Regions from separate parts of the Segniliparus sp. genome, predicted to be linked through region 1. Evidence: predicted binding sites of a transcription regulator. Region 1 holds the regulator's gene; the other holds the start of a gene.
What was found. The regulator HspR, encoded in region 1, represses chaperone genes until heat shock. The targets are predictions, from matches to a motif close to ANNTGAGTNNNNNNNACTCANNT.
Positions count from the first base shown of each region.

Region 2: clpB (ATP-dependent chaperone ClpB) is a predicted target of HspR. The motif match lies at 4,629-4,651, and genes of this name have one in related genera.

Region 1 covers NZ_JBOFQF010000003.1:68,119-75,413, reverse strand. The annotation lists gene ACRC20_RS00740 (hypothetical protein) at 1-702, shown strand, start outside; gene ACRC20_RS00735 (aldose 1-epimerase) at 776-1,672, opposite strand; gene ACRC20_RS00730 (hypothetical protein) at 1,759-2,403, opposite strand; gene ACRC20_RS00725 (beta strand repeat-containing protein) at 2,390-4,303, shown strand; gene ACRC20_RS00720 (heat shock protein transcriptional repressor HspR) at 4,339-4,728, opposite strand; gene dnaJ (molecular chaperone DnaJ) at 4,725-5,915, opposite strand; gene grpE (nucleotide exchange factor GrpE) at 5,970-6,623, opposite strand; gene dnaK (molecular chaperone DnaK) at 6,610-7,295, opposite strand, start outside.
Region 2 covers NZ_JBOFQF010000003.1:258,219-265,513, reverse strand. The annotation lists gene ACRC20_RS01710 (TrmH family RNA methyltransferase) at 1-66, opposite strand, end outside; gene pyrE (orotate phosphoribosyltransferase) at 63-608, opposite strand; gene ACRC20_RS01700 (hypothetical protein) at 723-1,859, opposite strand; gene clpB (ATP-dependent chaperone ClpB) at 1,976-4,525, opposite strand; gene ACRC20_RS01690 (FAD-binding oxidoreductase) at 4,692-5,813, shown strand; gene ACRC20_RS01685 (hypothetical protein) at 6,342-6,845, shown strand; gene ACRC20_RS01680 (MspA family porin) at 7,006-7,295, shown strand, end outside.

The sequences.
Region 1 (7,295 bases):
GGCCTCCCCGCAGGCCAAGCCGGGCGGCAAGCCGCAGGCCCCCTCGGCGGCCTGATCGGCGGGGCAATCGGCGGCACGGTCGCAGGCCTGCACGACGCCGTGCCAACGACCGCCAGCGGGGCCGCCAACTACACGGCAGTCCTCAGCGCGGTCGGCGCGCAGCTCGCAGGCCCGCCCGGAGGTGTGATCGGCGGGGCCGCAGGCGCGGCCATCGGCACCACTTTTGGCGCGGCCGCCTATCCGTTCGCGGTCGCCAGCAGCGCCGTGCTCGGCTCGGTCAACGGCGCGCTCGGCACCACAATCGGCGTCAATATCGCCGACATGGCGCTCTCGTCGAATCCTTTCGCAGGCGATCCTTACGGCGTCGGACAGATCTTGGCCGCAGCGGCCAACGACAGCCAAGCCACCGGCAACCCTATCGCGGGAGCGCTGGTCGGAGGAGCAGCCGGAGCCATCGGCGCGGTCGGCACAACTGTTTTCGGCGGCACCTACGGCACCTTGGTCGGGGCCAAAATCGGCAACGACATCGTGGGCCAGGCGCTCGGCAGCCAGGCCAGCTCCCCCCTCGGCCAACTCGCCCTGGTCTCGTCCAGCGAGATCGGCCAGCTCGCAGGCGGAACAATCGGCACGATCATCGGCGTGGGGCTCGGCGCGGGCGTGATCGGCCTCGGCACGGCCAACGGCGCGCTGGGCACGTATTAAGGCGCAGAGCGCTTGCCTTGCGAAGCGGGCGAGTCGACTTCACCAGCGAGGAGAAGGCGAGCGAGCTCGGCCCTCACGACACCCTGATCGAGAACTCCGCGCCGAACGGCACGCCGGGGCTGGCAAAACGCAACTGGTCGCCGCTGCGCAGCGCGTTGGCCGGCGCCGTCATCGGCTCGAAGCAGATCACGTCTTCCCCCGCAGGGGCGAAGATCTGGGCGCAGGGATAGCCCTCGTCGAAAGCCACCTCGATCCGCCGCCCGCCCGCCGAGACGGCGAAGACCGCGCCCGGCGCGATCTCGTCGTAGCCGTCGTCGAAGAGGCGCTCGCCGAGCTCGAAGGCTTCCGCCTGCTGCCTGGCGCCTTCCCCGGTCGGGATGCTCAAGCCGTCTAGCGCGAGATGGCGGCGCTCCGGAAGCTCGACCCGCCATTGCCCGCGCGGCTCCCCCTGGATCTGGAAGTACGGGTGGAAGCCGAACGACACGGGCACCGGCTTCGACGACGTGGCGGTCAGCGTCGTGCGAATCCGCAGCCTGCGCTCGGCGAGCGTGGCCGCAAGAGTCAGCCGGTGCGGGAACGGGAAGCTGGCGAGCAGTTCCGGCCGCGCCCCGAAATCGAACTCGGCCACAAGCTCGCCCGCCGTGGCGGATCGGACCTGCCAGTCCGGGCTCGCGGCCAAGAGGCCGTGCATGGGCAGGCCGTTCCCATCGGAGTGCACCCCTGCGGCGTCTGGAGCCAACACCACCGTCTCGCCCGTGACGGTGTAGTCGTGCGCGCTCAAGCGGTTCGCCCAGGGATGCAGCAGCGGGACGCCCATGGTCTTGCCCGCCGACACATACGCTTCCAATCCGCGCCGCTGCCCGAGCAATTCGACCCCGTTGTCGGACAGGGAGACGCCGATCATGCCCGCGCCCGGCACGAAGACGGCGGAGAGGTCGGAGGCTTCGTCGGCGAGGGCGAATGTCTGCAGCTTGGTCATGTCCCTGGATCATGCCATAGCGCCCCCGGGGGCCGCATCGATGTTGTCCGCGTCACAATGAGGGGGTAACGTGGTCGTCACGGGCTTGACCGCCCGTCCACGGCCTCCGAGACGAGGAGGCACGCCAGGTTCAAAGGAGCACCTGCCATGAGCGGCTTCCGCCAAGAACTGCAATCCCTTTCTGTTGCCGTGGTCGCCGCCCTGGCAGTCTTCGCCGCGCCCTTCCCAAACGCTTCGGCGGGCCCCGCCCTCGTACGGCAAGACAACTTCGTGTTTCGATCCGCAGACAACCACGGCGGCAGCTCCGGCGGCAGCAGCAGCTCCGGCGGCAGCTCCAGCAGCGGGAGCAGCTCTGGGGGCACAAACAGCCACACCAGCGGAAGCTCGGGCAGTGGTTCCAGCAGCGGCGGCAGCAGCTCCGGCAGTGGTGGCAGCAGCTCCGGCAGCATAGGCAACCACACCGGTGGAAGCTCGGGCGGTGGTTCCAGCAGCAGCTCTAGCGGAGCCGCAGGCGGCGTGGGCAGCCACACTGGCACGAGCGGCCATGCGAGCGGCTCGGGATCGAGCAGCGGCGGAGGCACAAGCTCCTCCGGCACAAGCTCCTCGGGCACGCAATCCTCCGGCACAGGGTCCTCCGGCGCCAGATCGCCGAAAACAGGCGTGAGTGGTTCGGGCACGAACGGAACCGGCTCTTCCTCCGCCGACTCCGTGAAGACCGGCACGGGCGCGAACTCCCCGGCGGAGAGCGCCAAGCCCGCGACCGGCCAGACCCTCGGCGGCACGGCCGGCACGACCGGCACAGGTCTCGCCGCCACCGCAGGCGTCCCGAACGTGGCGGCGCCCAACAACCCAGTCGGGAACGCGCCAAGCGTTTCAGCGCAGGCGATAGGCCCCCCGACCGGGCCTGGAAATATCAAAGATCCGTACAACTTCGGCCAGGCGTTGCAAAACTCGATCAACGACGGCATCCCCGCAGGCGCCGCCGGGAACCAGGCAGCCGGTCCGCTCGGCGGCCTTCTCGGCGGCCTTGTCGGCGGAGCCGCTTCGGGCGTGCAAGACGGCTCGCAGGTCACCCCCACCGGAGCAGCTTTCTACGCAAATACGTTCGGGGCAGCCGGGAACCAGCTCGCAGGCCCGCTCGGAGCCCCGGTCGGCCAGGCGATCGGCGCCGCTATCGGCGGCGCATTCGGCGTGGCGGCGTACGCGAACATCATCACCAGCACGGCGGTCATCGACGCGACCAACGGAGCGCTCGGCACGACGCTCGGCTCCGATATAGGCACGCCGTCGCTCGCGGGCGACCCCCTCGGCGTCGGACAGGTCCTCGGGGTCGCGGCAGCCGCGAGCCAGGCGACCGGGAATCCCGTCGCCGGGGCGCTCCTCGGCGGGGCGATCGGGCTCGCCGCCACACCCGCGCTCACTGAAATCGCCACGAACCGGTATGGCGATGTGGGCGCGGTTGTCGCCGTCGACCTGGCGAACGCGATGTTCGGCCCCCAAATCCAACAGCTCGGCCCGGTCGGCCAAGTCGGCCTCGTCGCCATCACCGAGATCGGGACGTCCATCGGGGCCATCGCCGGAGCCCCTATCGGCGCCTTCGTCGGCCTTGAGACGGCAGCGGTCGCGGCGGTCAATGGCGGGCTCGGCACGCAGCTCGGCGTGCCGTTCAACGGCGGGCTCGGCACGCTGTTCAGCGCGGCATCTGCCAGTCCTGCGGCTCAGGGCAGCGTCAGCGCGCTGAGCCAAACGAGCTCGCCAGGCTTCATTGGGAGCGCGCCGAGCGCCGCCGCGCCGACGACCGGCGGCGCCCCGGCCAAGCCGAGCACTGCCCAGCCGAGCACGGCCTCGGTGAACACTCTCGACCCCGAGGGCTACGGGACAGCGGTGCAGGCCGCCATCAACGGCGGCATCCCCGCAGGCCAAGCCGGACGGCAGGCCGCAGGCCCCCTCGGCGGCCTGATCGGCGGGGCAATCGGCGGCACGGTCGCAGGCCTGCACGACGGCGCGCCGACGACAGCCACCGGGGCCTTCAATTACACGACGATCGGCAGCGGGGTCGGCACGCAGTTCGCAGGCCCGGTCGGGGGCCTGATCGGCGGGGCGGCAGGCGCAGTCGTCGGCACCACGTTCGGCGGGGCCTCCTACCCGTTCGTGGCGTCCACTGGCACCGTGCTGGGCGCGGTCAACGGCGCCCTCGGCACGACGCTCGGCACCGACGTCTTCACCAAGGCAGACTCGCCGAACCCTTTCTCCGGCGATCCCTACGGCGTCGGACAGATCCTTGCCGCCGCCGCCCAGAACAGCCAGGCCGCGGGCAACCCTCTCGCGGGGGCGCTCGTCGGTGGGGCCTCCGGAGCCGTCGGGGCCGTCGGAACGACCGTTCTCGGAGCGAATTACGGCCCCTTGGTCGGAGCCAAAATCGCCAACGACGCCACGAACAACCTCCTCGGCAGCCAGGCAGGCTCGCCTCTCGGCCAACTCGCCCTGGTTTCGTCCAGCGAGGTCGGCGCGGTGACCGGCGGGACGATCGGCACGATCATCGGCATGGGGCTCGGCGCGGGCGTGATCGGCCTCGGCGCGCTCAACGGCGGGCTCGGCACACAGTTCGGCGTGCCCCAATAGGACAACGCAGCGAACCGCCGCCTGGACCACAGGAATCAGCGGCTGTTGCGCGGCTTCCAGACAACGAGAGCCGTGGACTTCGGGAACGGCACGAGCTCGCGCCCCTGCGGGACCGACCGCGCCCCCTCTGCCGCCTCGACAAGGCGTTGCCGCAGCTCCAAGACCTCTTTGGTGAGCTCAAGGATCCGCTTGATCCCGGCGAGGTTCACGCCCTCTTCTTGCGAGAGGCGCTGCACCTCCCGCAAAAGCTCCACGTCCTGCGCCGAGTAGCGCCTGCCGCCGCCGGGAGCCCGCCCCGGGCTCACAAGCCCCATACGGTCGTACGTTCGCAGCGTCTGGGCATGCATGCCGGAAAGCTGCGCCGCCACCGAGATCACATAGATCTTGGCGTGCGGATCGTGGTGCTCGCCCGGGCGCCCGGTCATTTCGAGCCCGCCCAATTCGCCCTGGGGTCGAAGCCGCTCGCCTCTTCCGAAGCCGCGTACTTGCGCAACGATTCGAGCGCGGCCTCGTCCAGCTTGACCGGAACCGCCACTTGCAGCGTGACCAGGAGGTCGCCCGCGCCGCCGCCGCGTTTGTCGACGCCCTTGCCGCGAACCCGCAGCGTCCTGCCGTCCGCAGTGCCCGCAGGCACGCGGACCCCGACTTTGCCGTCGAGGGTCGGGACTGTGAGCGTCGAGCCGAGCGCGAGCTCGGTGAAACGCACCGGCACCGTCAAACGGAGGTCGTCCCCGTCCCTGGTGAACACCGGGTCCGGCTCCACGTGGACGGTGACGTAGAGGTCGCCTGGGCTGCCGCCCCGGATGCCAGGCTCGCCTTGCGCGGCGAGACGGATCCGCTGGCCGTCGTGCACCCCCGGCGGCACCCGCATCGTGATCGTGCGCGAGCGGGTCGTCAGCCCGGTGCCCGAGCAGTCCGTGCAGGGGTCGTCGATGATCTGGCCGGTGCCCCGGCATTCTGCGCACGGCTCGGTGAAGCCGAAGGAGCCCTCCTGCCGGGTCAGCAGGCCCGAGCCGTCGCAGTACGAGCATTTGCGCGGCGAGGTGCCTTTGCGCGCCCCGGAGCCACGGCATGTCTCGCACGTCACCTGGCTGGTGATCCGCAGCGGGATGGTCACTCCCCTTGCGGCCTCGCGGAAGCCGAGCGTGGTCTCGGTCTCCAGGTCGTTGCCCCGACGGGCCCGGCTTCCTGGCCTGCTCGGGGAGCCGCGCCCGGAACGGCCTTCGCGGAAGGCTCCGCCGAAGATGTCCGAGAACGAGGCGCCCCCGCCGCCCTCGAAGAGGTCGGCGAAATCGCGGACGCCGAAGTCGCGCGCCCCCGACGAGTAGCCGCTGCCGAAACCGGAGAAACCACCTCCCCCAGTGCGCGCCCCAGAGCTGAAGAGCGCCCGTGTCTCGTCGTACTCTTTGCGCTTCCCCTGGTCGGAGAGCACGCTGTACGCCTCGGAGACCTCCTTGAACCGCTGCTCGGCGGCCGTGTCCCCCGGATGCGCGTCCGGATGGAGCTCTCTGGCGAGCTTCCGGTACGACTTCTTGATCTCGTCCGCGCTCGCCTTGGAGTCGACGCCGAGCGTCGCGTAGAAATCTTTCTCAACCCATTCTCGTGGGCTCACCCGGCGTCACCTCCTCTCTCTTATCATGCTCCCTTGTCAGTGATTCTAGAACTGTCACTGATCGTCGGATTGCTCCCCGACCGTTTCCTGCTGGGGGCCAGGCCCGTCCGACGACGGGCCCTGGTCGACCGGCTCCGTGCCCGGAACGTCCTCCACGACCACCATCGCGGTGCGCAGAATCCGCTCGCCGAACCGGTAGCCCTGCCGGTACACCGCCGAAATGACCGAGACGTCGCCCTCGCCGGTGTGCTGCACCGCTTCGTGCAGCTGCGGGTCGAACGACTCGCCCGGCTCGCCGAACGCGGCGATCCCCTGCTCGTCGAGGACTTGCTGCAGCTTGTCCGCCACCGACTTCAACGGGCTCGACTCCAAGTCGCCGTGGCCGCGCGCCCGGCCGAGGTCGTCCACGACCGGCAAGAGCTGCGCGAGCACGGCGGCTTTCGCCGCCTCGACCACGCCTGCCCGGTCCCGGTCCACCCGCTTGCGGAAGTTCGCGTACTCGGCGGTCACCCGCTGCAAGTCCTCCGTGAGCTCGACCACCTGCGTCTCGGCAGCGGCGAGCGGGGAGCCCTCCTCAGGAGCGGGCTGCTCCTGAGGAGGGGCCTGGACCTGCTCGCCCTCGCGCACCGTCCCGGTCGTCGGGTCGATCCTGCGACGGTCGGTGATCGTGACCGGCTCGCGCTCGGCTGACGTCTCAGGCTCGGCCATGGCTCTTCCCGTCGGTCTCGTCGTTCACGACTTCCGCATCCACCACGTCGCTGTCCGCGCTCGAGGCAGAGGCAGCGCCCTCGCCCGCCGCGCCGGGCTCCGAGGCGGAAGCCTCGTAGATCGCCTGGCCGACGGCCTGGGACTCGGTCGCGAGCTTCTCGACCGCCTGCTTGATCGCGTTCAGATCAGAGCCTTCCAAGGACGTGCGGACCTCGCCGACGGCGGCGGCCACCTTCTCCTTGACGTCTGCGGGCACCTTGTCCTCGTTGTCCTTGAGGAACTTCTCGGTCTGGTACGCGAGGCTCTCGGCCTGGTTGCGCACCTCGGACTCCTCGCGCCGGGCCTTGTCCTCCTCGGCGTGCGCCTCGGCGTCCTTGACCATCCGCTCGATGTCCTCCTTGGACAGCGCCGAGCCGTCCTGGATCTTGATCCGGTTCTCCTTGCCGGTGCCCTTGTCGCGCGCGGTGACGTGCACGATGCCGTTGGCGTCGATGTCGAAGGTGACCTCGATCTGCGGGACGTTGCGCGGGGCGGGCGGAATGCCGGTCAGCTCGAAGGAGCCGAGCATCTTGTTGTGCGACGCGATCTCGCGCTCGCCCTGGTAGACCTGGATCTGCACCGAGGGCTGGTTGTCCTCGGCGGTCGTGAAGGTCTCCGAGCGCTTGGTCGGGA
Region 2 (7,295 bases), 190 kb from region 1:
GCCGACTTCGCCCGCTCCCCACTCCGTGGGGCCGTGGGCGTCCGTGCCTGCGTCGTCGTCGCTCACAGTCCGAGGTCGGCGAGGCCGAGGAGCGAGCGGTAGGGCACGCCTTCCGCCTCGATGATCTTGTCCGCGCCCGTCGCCCGGTCCACCACCGTCGCGACGCCGACCACTTCCGCCCCCACCTCGCGCAGCGCGCGGATCGCGGTGAGCGGCGAGTTGCCGGTGGTGGTGGTGTCCTCGACCACGAGGACCCGTCTGCCCTCGACCGAAGGGCCTTCGACCCTGCGGCGCATCCCGTGGGACTTCTGCTCCTTGCGGACGACGAACGCGTCGAGCGGGCGGCCGGGGGCGTGCAGCATCGCCGAGGCCACCGGGTCGGCGCCAAGGGTCAGGCCGCCGACGGCGGCGAAGTCCCAGTCCTCGGTGCGCTCCCGAAGGAGCCGCCCGATCAGCCCTGCCCCTTGGTGGTGCAGCGTGACCCTGCGCAGGTCCACGTAGTATTGCGCCGTCACGCCGGAGGACAAGACGACTTCGCCGCGCACGACCGCGAGGTCGCGCACCAAGTCCGCGAGTTCCGCCAGCTCGGCGGGGTTAGGTTCTGCCACGGCCAGCCCTCGGAGCCGCCCGGCGCACCAATGGCCTCGGGAGGAAGGTCGCGAAAGCCACCACCGCTTTATACCGCGCGCTCGCCACGCTCGTTCCCCGTGTCGCCGGACCGGTCATCCCTGGCCAGCCCGACGCGGCAGTTGGCCTTGCGGGGCGCCCGGGTCGAAGCCTTCCCGGTCCACCGGCTCGGGGTCGAGCTCCGGCGGCAGAACGCGGAGCAGGTCCGCGAGCTCGCGGACGACGATGGCGGCGGTGTCGAGGTCGGACTCGGGAATGTCGAGGGGCAGCTCGGCCAACACCCACGGCCCCTCGTTCCACAGGACTCGGATGAATTGCGGCAGGCGCGCGATGAAGCCCTCCAGCCTCGGATCCCACAGGAACCGCTGGCCTGCGCCGACATCGCTCGCGTGCACCTCGTAGCCGCCGAGCTCGCCGACCCGCGACACGTCCGCCAGCACCGGCGCCCCCGCCCAGCCCGCGCGCAGCTCGACCAGCACCGAGGAGGGGTGCTCGGTGTGCAGCGCTGCGATCGCGACGAGGTCGTCCACGTCGAAGAATTCGAGAATCCCGATGTCGGTCTCGGCCCGGACGATCGCGCGGGCCGCTTTCGCCTGCCGCGCGGCGAAGACCCCGCGCCGCCACCGGTGCACGAGCGCGGTGTCGCTCGACTCGTACTGGAAGTTGCGCTCGTTGGCCCACTGCTGGCGCTTCTGGCGCTCGGACTTGACCAACCGGTCGAAGAAGCCCTTGCGCCGCGCCGAGGTCTCCGCGGGGACGTCCTCGACGTGCGCGTTCTCGATGTACACGGGGCCGTTGTAGACCGGGCCGTTGTACACGGGCGCGTTGTAGTTGTGCACGTGGGACTCGTTGTGCACATGCGACTCGTAGTGGACCGTGCTCCCCGGCGGGACCGGAAGGTCGACCGGCAGCGGGGCCGGCACAAGAGCAGGCGCAATCGCCGGAACTGCCGCCTGGGCCGAGACGGGCTCGAGCTGCGGGCCTTGCCCCTCCAGCTCGGCCGCGGGCGCAACCGCCCGCAAGGCGGGCTCGACGGCTGGCGGCTGCGCCGCCTGCTGGGGCTCGGCGGGCTCGGGATCGTCCCACGCGGCGGCCCGAGGCGGCGCCACATGGATCTTCCCGGTGCTCGGCACGGCGTTCGCCGAGCTCGGAGAGAGCCGCTTGTCCAGAAGGACCAAGCCGAAGCCGATAAGCGCCGTCACCGCGGCCAGGCTGAACCACAACACTGTCACGCTGTGCGAGCGTAGCAGAACATCCGGCGCGGACGTGCGCGTTCAGCCCGCGCGGGAGCGATCTCGGGGCCAATGGAATTTTTCACCCCGCCCACGAGGGGCGGGGCGAAAAATTCCTACGGGGTCCCGATCTCCAACTTGTCCTGGTCCTCGCCAAGGCCGACGACGACCTCGTCGCCGTCGCGCACCTCTCCCGCGAGGAGCAGCTTCGCGAGCTCGTCGCCGATCGCGTGCTGGATGAGCCTGCGCAGCGGCCGGGCGCCGTAGACGGGGTCGAAACCCCGGCTCGCGAGCCAGTGCTTCGCCGCATCGGTGACCTGGAGGGACAGCCTGCGCTGGGCGAGCCTGCGCTGGAGCTGGCCCAGCTGGATGTCCACGATCCCGACGAGCTCCTCCGGGTTGAGCCCGTCGAAGAGGACGATGTCGTCGAGCCGGTTGATGAACTCCGGCTTGAACGCCATCCGCACCGCGAGCATCGTCTCCTCCTCGGTGCCGCCCGCGCCGAGGTTGGAGGTGAGGATCAGGATCGTGTTGCGGAAGTCCACCGTGCGGCCCTGGCCGTCGGTGAGCCGCCCTTCGTCGAGCACTTGCAGGAGCACGTCGAACACGTCCGGGTGCGCCTTCTCGACCTCGTCGAAAAGCACCACCGAGTACGGCCGCCTGCGCACCGCCTCGGTGAGCTGCCCGCCCTGGTCGTACCCGACGTAGCCGGGCGGCGCGCCCATGAGCCGCGCGACGGAGTGCTTCTCGGCGTACTCGCTCATGTCGATGCGGATGATGGCCCGCTCGTCGTCGAACAAGAACTCCGCGAGCGCCTTCGCCAGCTCGGTCTTCCCGACCCCGGTCGGGCCGAGGAAGAGGAAACTGCCGGTAGGGCGGTTCGGGTCGGCGACGCCTGCCCGCGCGCGGCGCACCGCGTCGGACACGGCCCGGATGGCGTTCTTCTGGCTCACCACGCGTTTGCCGAGCTCTTCCTCCATCCGCAAGAGCTTCGCGGTCTCGCCTTCCATCATCCGTCCCGCCGGGACGCCGGTCCACGCGGAGACCACGTCGGCGATGTCGTCGGGGCCGACCTCCTCTTTCAGCATGACCTGCTCGCCGCCGCCCGAGGCGTCCGTGAGGCGCGCGAGCTCGCGCTCGGCCTCCGGGATCCGCCCGTAGCGCAGCTCCGCCGCCCTGCCGAGGTCGCCGTCGCGCTCCACCCGGTCGGCTTCGGCGCGCAGCGTCTCCAATTGCTCTTTCACGTCGCGGACCGAGTCGATGGCCTGCTTCTCGCGCTGCCAGCGCGCGGTCAGCTCGGCGAGGCGCTCGCGCTGGTCGGCGAGCTCGCCGCGCAGCTTGGCCAGCCGGGCGACAGAGGCTTCGTCCGCCTCCTTGGCGAGGGCGACCTCTTCCACCTCCAACCGGCGCACGACGCGCTCGACCTCGTCCACCTCGACCGGACGCGAGTCGATCTCCATCCGCAGGCGCGAAGCGGCCTCGTCCACGAGGTCGATCGCCTTGTCGGGCAGGAAGCGCGAGGTGATGTAGCGGTCGGAGAGCGTCGCGGCGGCGACCAGCGCGGAGTCGGTGATCCGCACGCCGTGGTGCACCTCGTAGCGCTCCTTGAGGCCGCGCAAGATGCCGATGGTGTCCTCCACCGACGGCTCGCCGACCAGCACTTGCTGGAACCGGCGCTCCAGCGCGGCATCCTTCTCGATGTACTTGCGGTACTCGTCGAGGGTCGTGGCCCCGACCAGCCGCAGCTCGCCCCTGGCGAGGAGCGGCTTGATCATGTTGCCCGCGTCCATCGCGGACTCGCCGGTCGCGCCCGCGCCGACAATGGTGTGCAGCTCGTCCACGAAGGTGATCACCTGTCCGGCGGAGTCCTTGATCTCCTCGAGGACCGCTTTCAACCGCTCCTCGAACTCGCCCCGGTACTTCGCGCCCGCCACCATCGAGCCGAGGTCGAGGGAGACCAGCGTCTTGCCGCGAAGGCTCTCCGGCACGTCGCCCGCCACGATGCGCTGGGCCAAGCCCTCCACGATCGCGGTCTTGCCGACCCCCGGCTCGCCGATGAGCACCGGGTTGTTCTTCGTCCGCCGGGAAAGCACCTGCACGACCCGCCGGATCTCCGAGTCGCGGCCGATGACCGGGTCGAGCTTGCCCGCCCTGGCGAGGGCGGTGAGGTCGGTCGAGTATTTCTCCAGCGACTTGTACGAGCCTTCCGGGTCCGGCGTAGTGACCCTGGCGCTGCCCCGCACCTCGGTGAAGGCCTCCCGCAACGCGGCAGGGGTCGCGCCGTGCTCGGCGAGCAGTCTCGCCGCCTGCGAGTCCCCCGTCGCGAGCCCGACGATCAGATGCTCGGTGGAGACATACTCGTCGCGCAGCTCGGCAGCGAGCTTCGAAGCGGTCTCCAACGCCAGCGCGAGGCCTTGGGAGAGCCGTGGGGCCGAGGCCCCGCCCTGCACTGTCGGCAGAGCGGCGACCGAGGCCCGCACGGCGGCGGTCACCGCTTTCGGGTCGGCCCCGCTCGCCTGCAAAAGCGGCGCGGCGATGCCGTCGGCCTGCTCCAGCAGCGCGAGGAGCAGATCCTCCGGGCGCACTTCCGGCCTGCCCGCGGCGGTCGCCGCCTGCACTGCGGAAGAGATCGCCGCTTGCGCCTTGGTGGTCGGTTGGAAGTCCATGTGTCCTATCGTCCTCCTTGGGCTGGCAGCCCGCCGTACGGGCGCCAGATCGAGATCGCGGCGCGCGGGGTCTGCGCGCCGTCGCATTGGTCAACACCACAATAGTTGAGTCTATTCCACTCAAGTCTAAACTGGTCCCGATCCATCGAGGAAAGGAACAGGCTCCGTGTCGAGCAATGACGAAGGCGGCTCCTCCCGGGGCGCGGCCGCCCGACTGCTCGCAGCGGTTCGGCGAGATCCCGCCGTGTTCGTCCGATCGTTCCACCTGGAGCTGTTCGGGTCCGCGCCGGAGCTGGTCGAGCAGTTCCCGTCCGGCCTCGGCGAGCACCGGACCGCGTTCGTCCAGATGGCCGAGCACGTCCTCGGGGCCTTCGCGGAAGGGTCGGACCCGCCCGCGCTCATCGACCTGCTCGGACAGCTCGGACGCGACCACCGCAAGCACCGCTTGGCCGAGCGGGACTACCTGCTCGCCCAGACCGCGCTCGCCAAAGCGCTGGCCGCGTCCGCCCCGGATCCCCGCGACCACGCGTTCGCCGAGCGGGCGGCGGCCCTGGTCTGCCAGGTGATGGCGCAGGAGGCGGGCCGCGACGAATCGCCCGAGAGCTGGTCGGCGGAGGTTGTGGAGCGGATCGACCATCCCGGCCCCACGGTCGTCGTCCGCCTGCTCGCCGACCCCGAGGCGCGCCCGACCCCCTTCCGCGTCGGCCAGTACCTCGCGACGCTCGTCCCGCAATGCCCCGGACACTGGCGGTACTTCTCCCCGGCTGTTCCGCCGAACGAGAACGGCGAGCTCGAACTCCACATCAGGGCGGTCCCCGGCGGCACGGTCAGCGGCGCCGTCCTCAAACACACCCGGCCGGGAGACCGCTGGCTCTTCGGCGCGGGCTACGGCAGCCTCGGGGCCGGGGTGGCAGACGTGCCGCCCGACCAGGCCGTGCTGCTGGTGGCGGGCGACACCGGGCTCGCCCCGCTGCGCTCGATCGCCCTCGCCCTCGCCCTGCGCGGCGAGAACCCCCGGACCACCATGCTCGTCGGAGCCCGGGGGCGCGCCGAGCTGTACGACTTGTCCGGCTTGCGAGACCTGGCCCGCGCGAACTCCTGGTTCAACGTGCTGCCCGTGCTGGAAACCGGGCCGTGGTCCACGCTCGCGCGCACGGCTGTCGAGTTCGCGGCCCGCTCCGAGGCCGTCCTCGTGAGCGGCCCGCCCGAGATGGCCGCGACCTGCGTCGAAGCCCTGCTGTCGAGCGGGGTGGCCCCCGGCAAAATCCGCCGCGACCCCGTTTCGTGAGGTGTGTCACATATCGGTAACGACCATCTGGAACCACTTGATGTGATCTAGGTCATGCACTACAACGGAAGTAGGAGCTCGAAAGGCAAAGTCGGATCCGGAAGAGAAGGAACCGACCCCCGGAACGAGCGTCCTGCGTGAAGAGTCAGCACCCACGCGGAGCACGCCGCGACAAGGGCAAGAAGCGCCGTGGGCCTGCGGAACTCGAGGATAGGACCAGCTGCGACCTCCGGGTTAGGGGCGAGCGGCAACCCGGAGGGACGCTGCCGGGATTGGCCAGGTCGAACGAGTCAACCGCCGAGGCTTAACCCCACGACCGATATGAGCACGCTTGGTCACTGATCGCTTTACGCCACGGGCGGTGGACACGCAGCCCGGTGGACCGCAGAGACAGAAGTCCTGCAGCCACGGCCGATGCCATGTCCACCGCCCGAACATCCGGGGCATACGACTTTGAAAAAGGAAGACGGGGAACGGGGCGGAGGGCAAACTTCACGCGCGGCCCGAGCCAGCGCGTAACATCGCTCTATGCACGAGCACTCTTCCGGGGAGCCGGGCCTCATCCCAGAAGGCCCGGCGGGCGATCGCAGGCGGGACGTCGCCCGCAACACGTTGCGCGCGATGCTCGACATCGCGACGCATGCCGTCATCGCAGAACTGCCGTCGAACATCGCCCCGACTCCCCCATGGGATTTCGAGGGCATGGTCGACCTCGCTTTCAACTCCGACGAAGGACATGCCAGCCGCTTCGCGGTGGCGCTGCTCGCGGAGCGCAAAGCCACGCAGATGATCGACGAGCTGCCCATGCCTTTGCGGGCCGACGTCCTCGCGGTGCAGATGGAGGACGACATCAGGCGGAACGAGGAACGCGGCGCACGGGCGGCCGCCGAGCAGGCGGCCCGAGACCAGGTCCGCGAGGCGGAACGGGACGGACGGGCGCGGCGCTACGCGGAGGCGGTCTCCAAGCGCGCGGACTTCCCGGCCCGGTTCGCCGCCTTCCAAGAGATCTACCGGCCTCCTCGGAAGAAATAACGCCCTGTTCACAAATCTCAGCAACAGTTTTCACGAACGGCATGAATTCTCTGGCAGAGATCTCGAAATCCTCAGCCGCTTGCTCTACTCTTAGAGGTCGCAAAACGGCAACGCTCCGGCCGATCAACGGCGAACGGCCGAGCGTCCTTGGAAAGGCGGATTGATGGCGACATCACGCAAGCGGATCCTCTCGGCCCTCGGCCTCGTGTTGGCGTTGGGCGCGGCCACTGCGGCCAGCGCCAGCGCGGACCCGGTGAAGATGGCCTCCAAAAATATGGACGAGACCACCCGCGACGGATGGCATATCCACATCGACACCGACAACGAGGTGGTCAACGCCATTCCCAACCTCGCCGCCGCCGCCAATTCCCGCGAGGCCTTCGTCACGCTCTCCGCGACCGCGACGGTGAGCGCGGGCTCCAGCTCGATCAGCGACAGCCTCTTCATCAT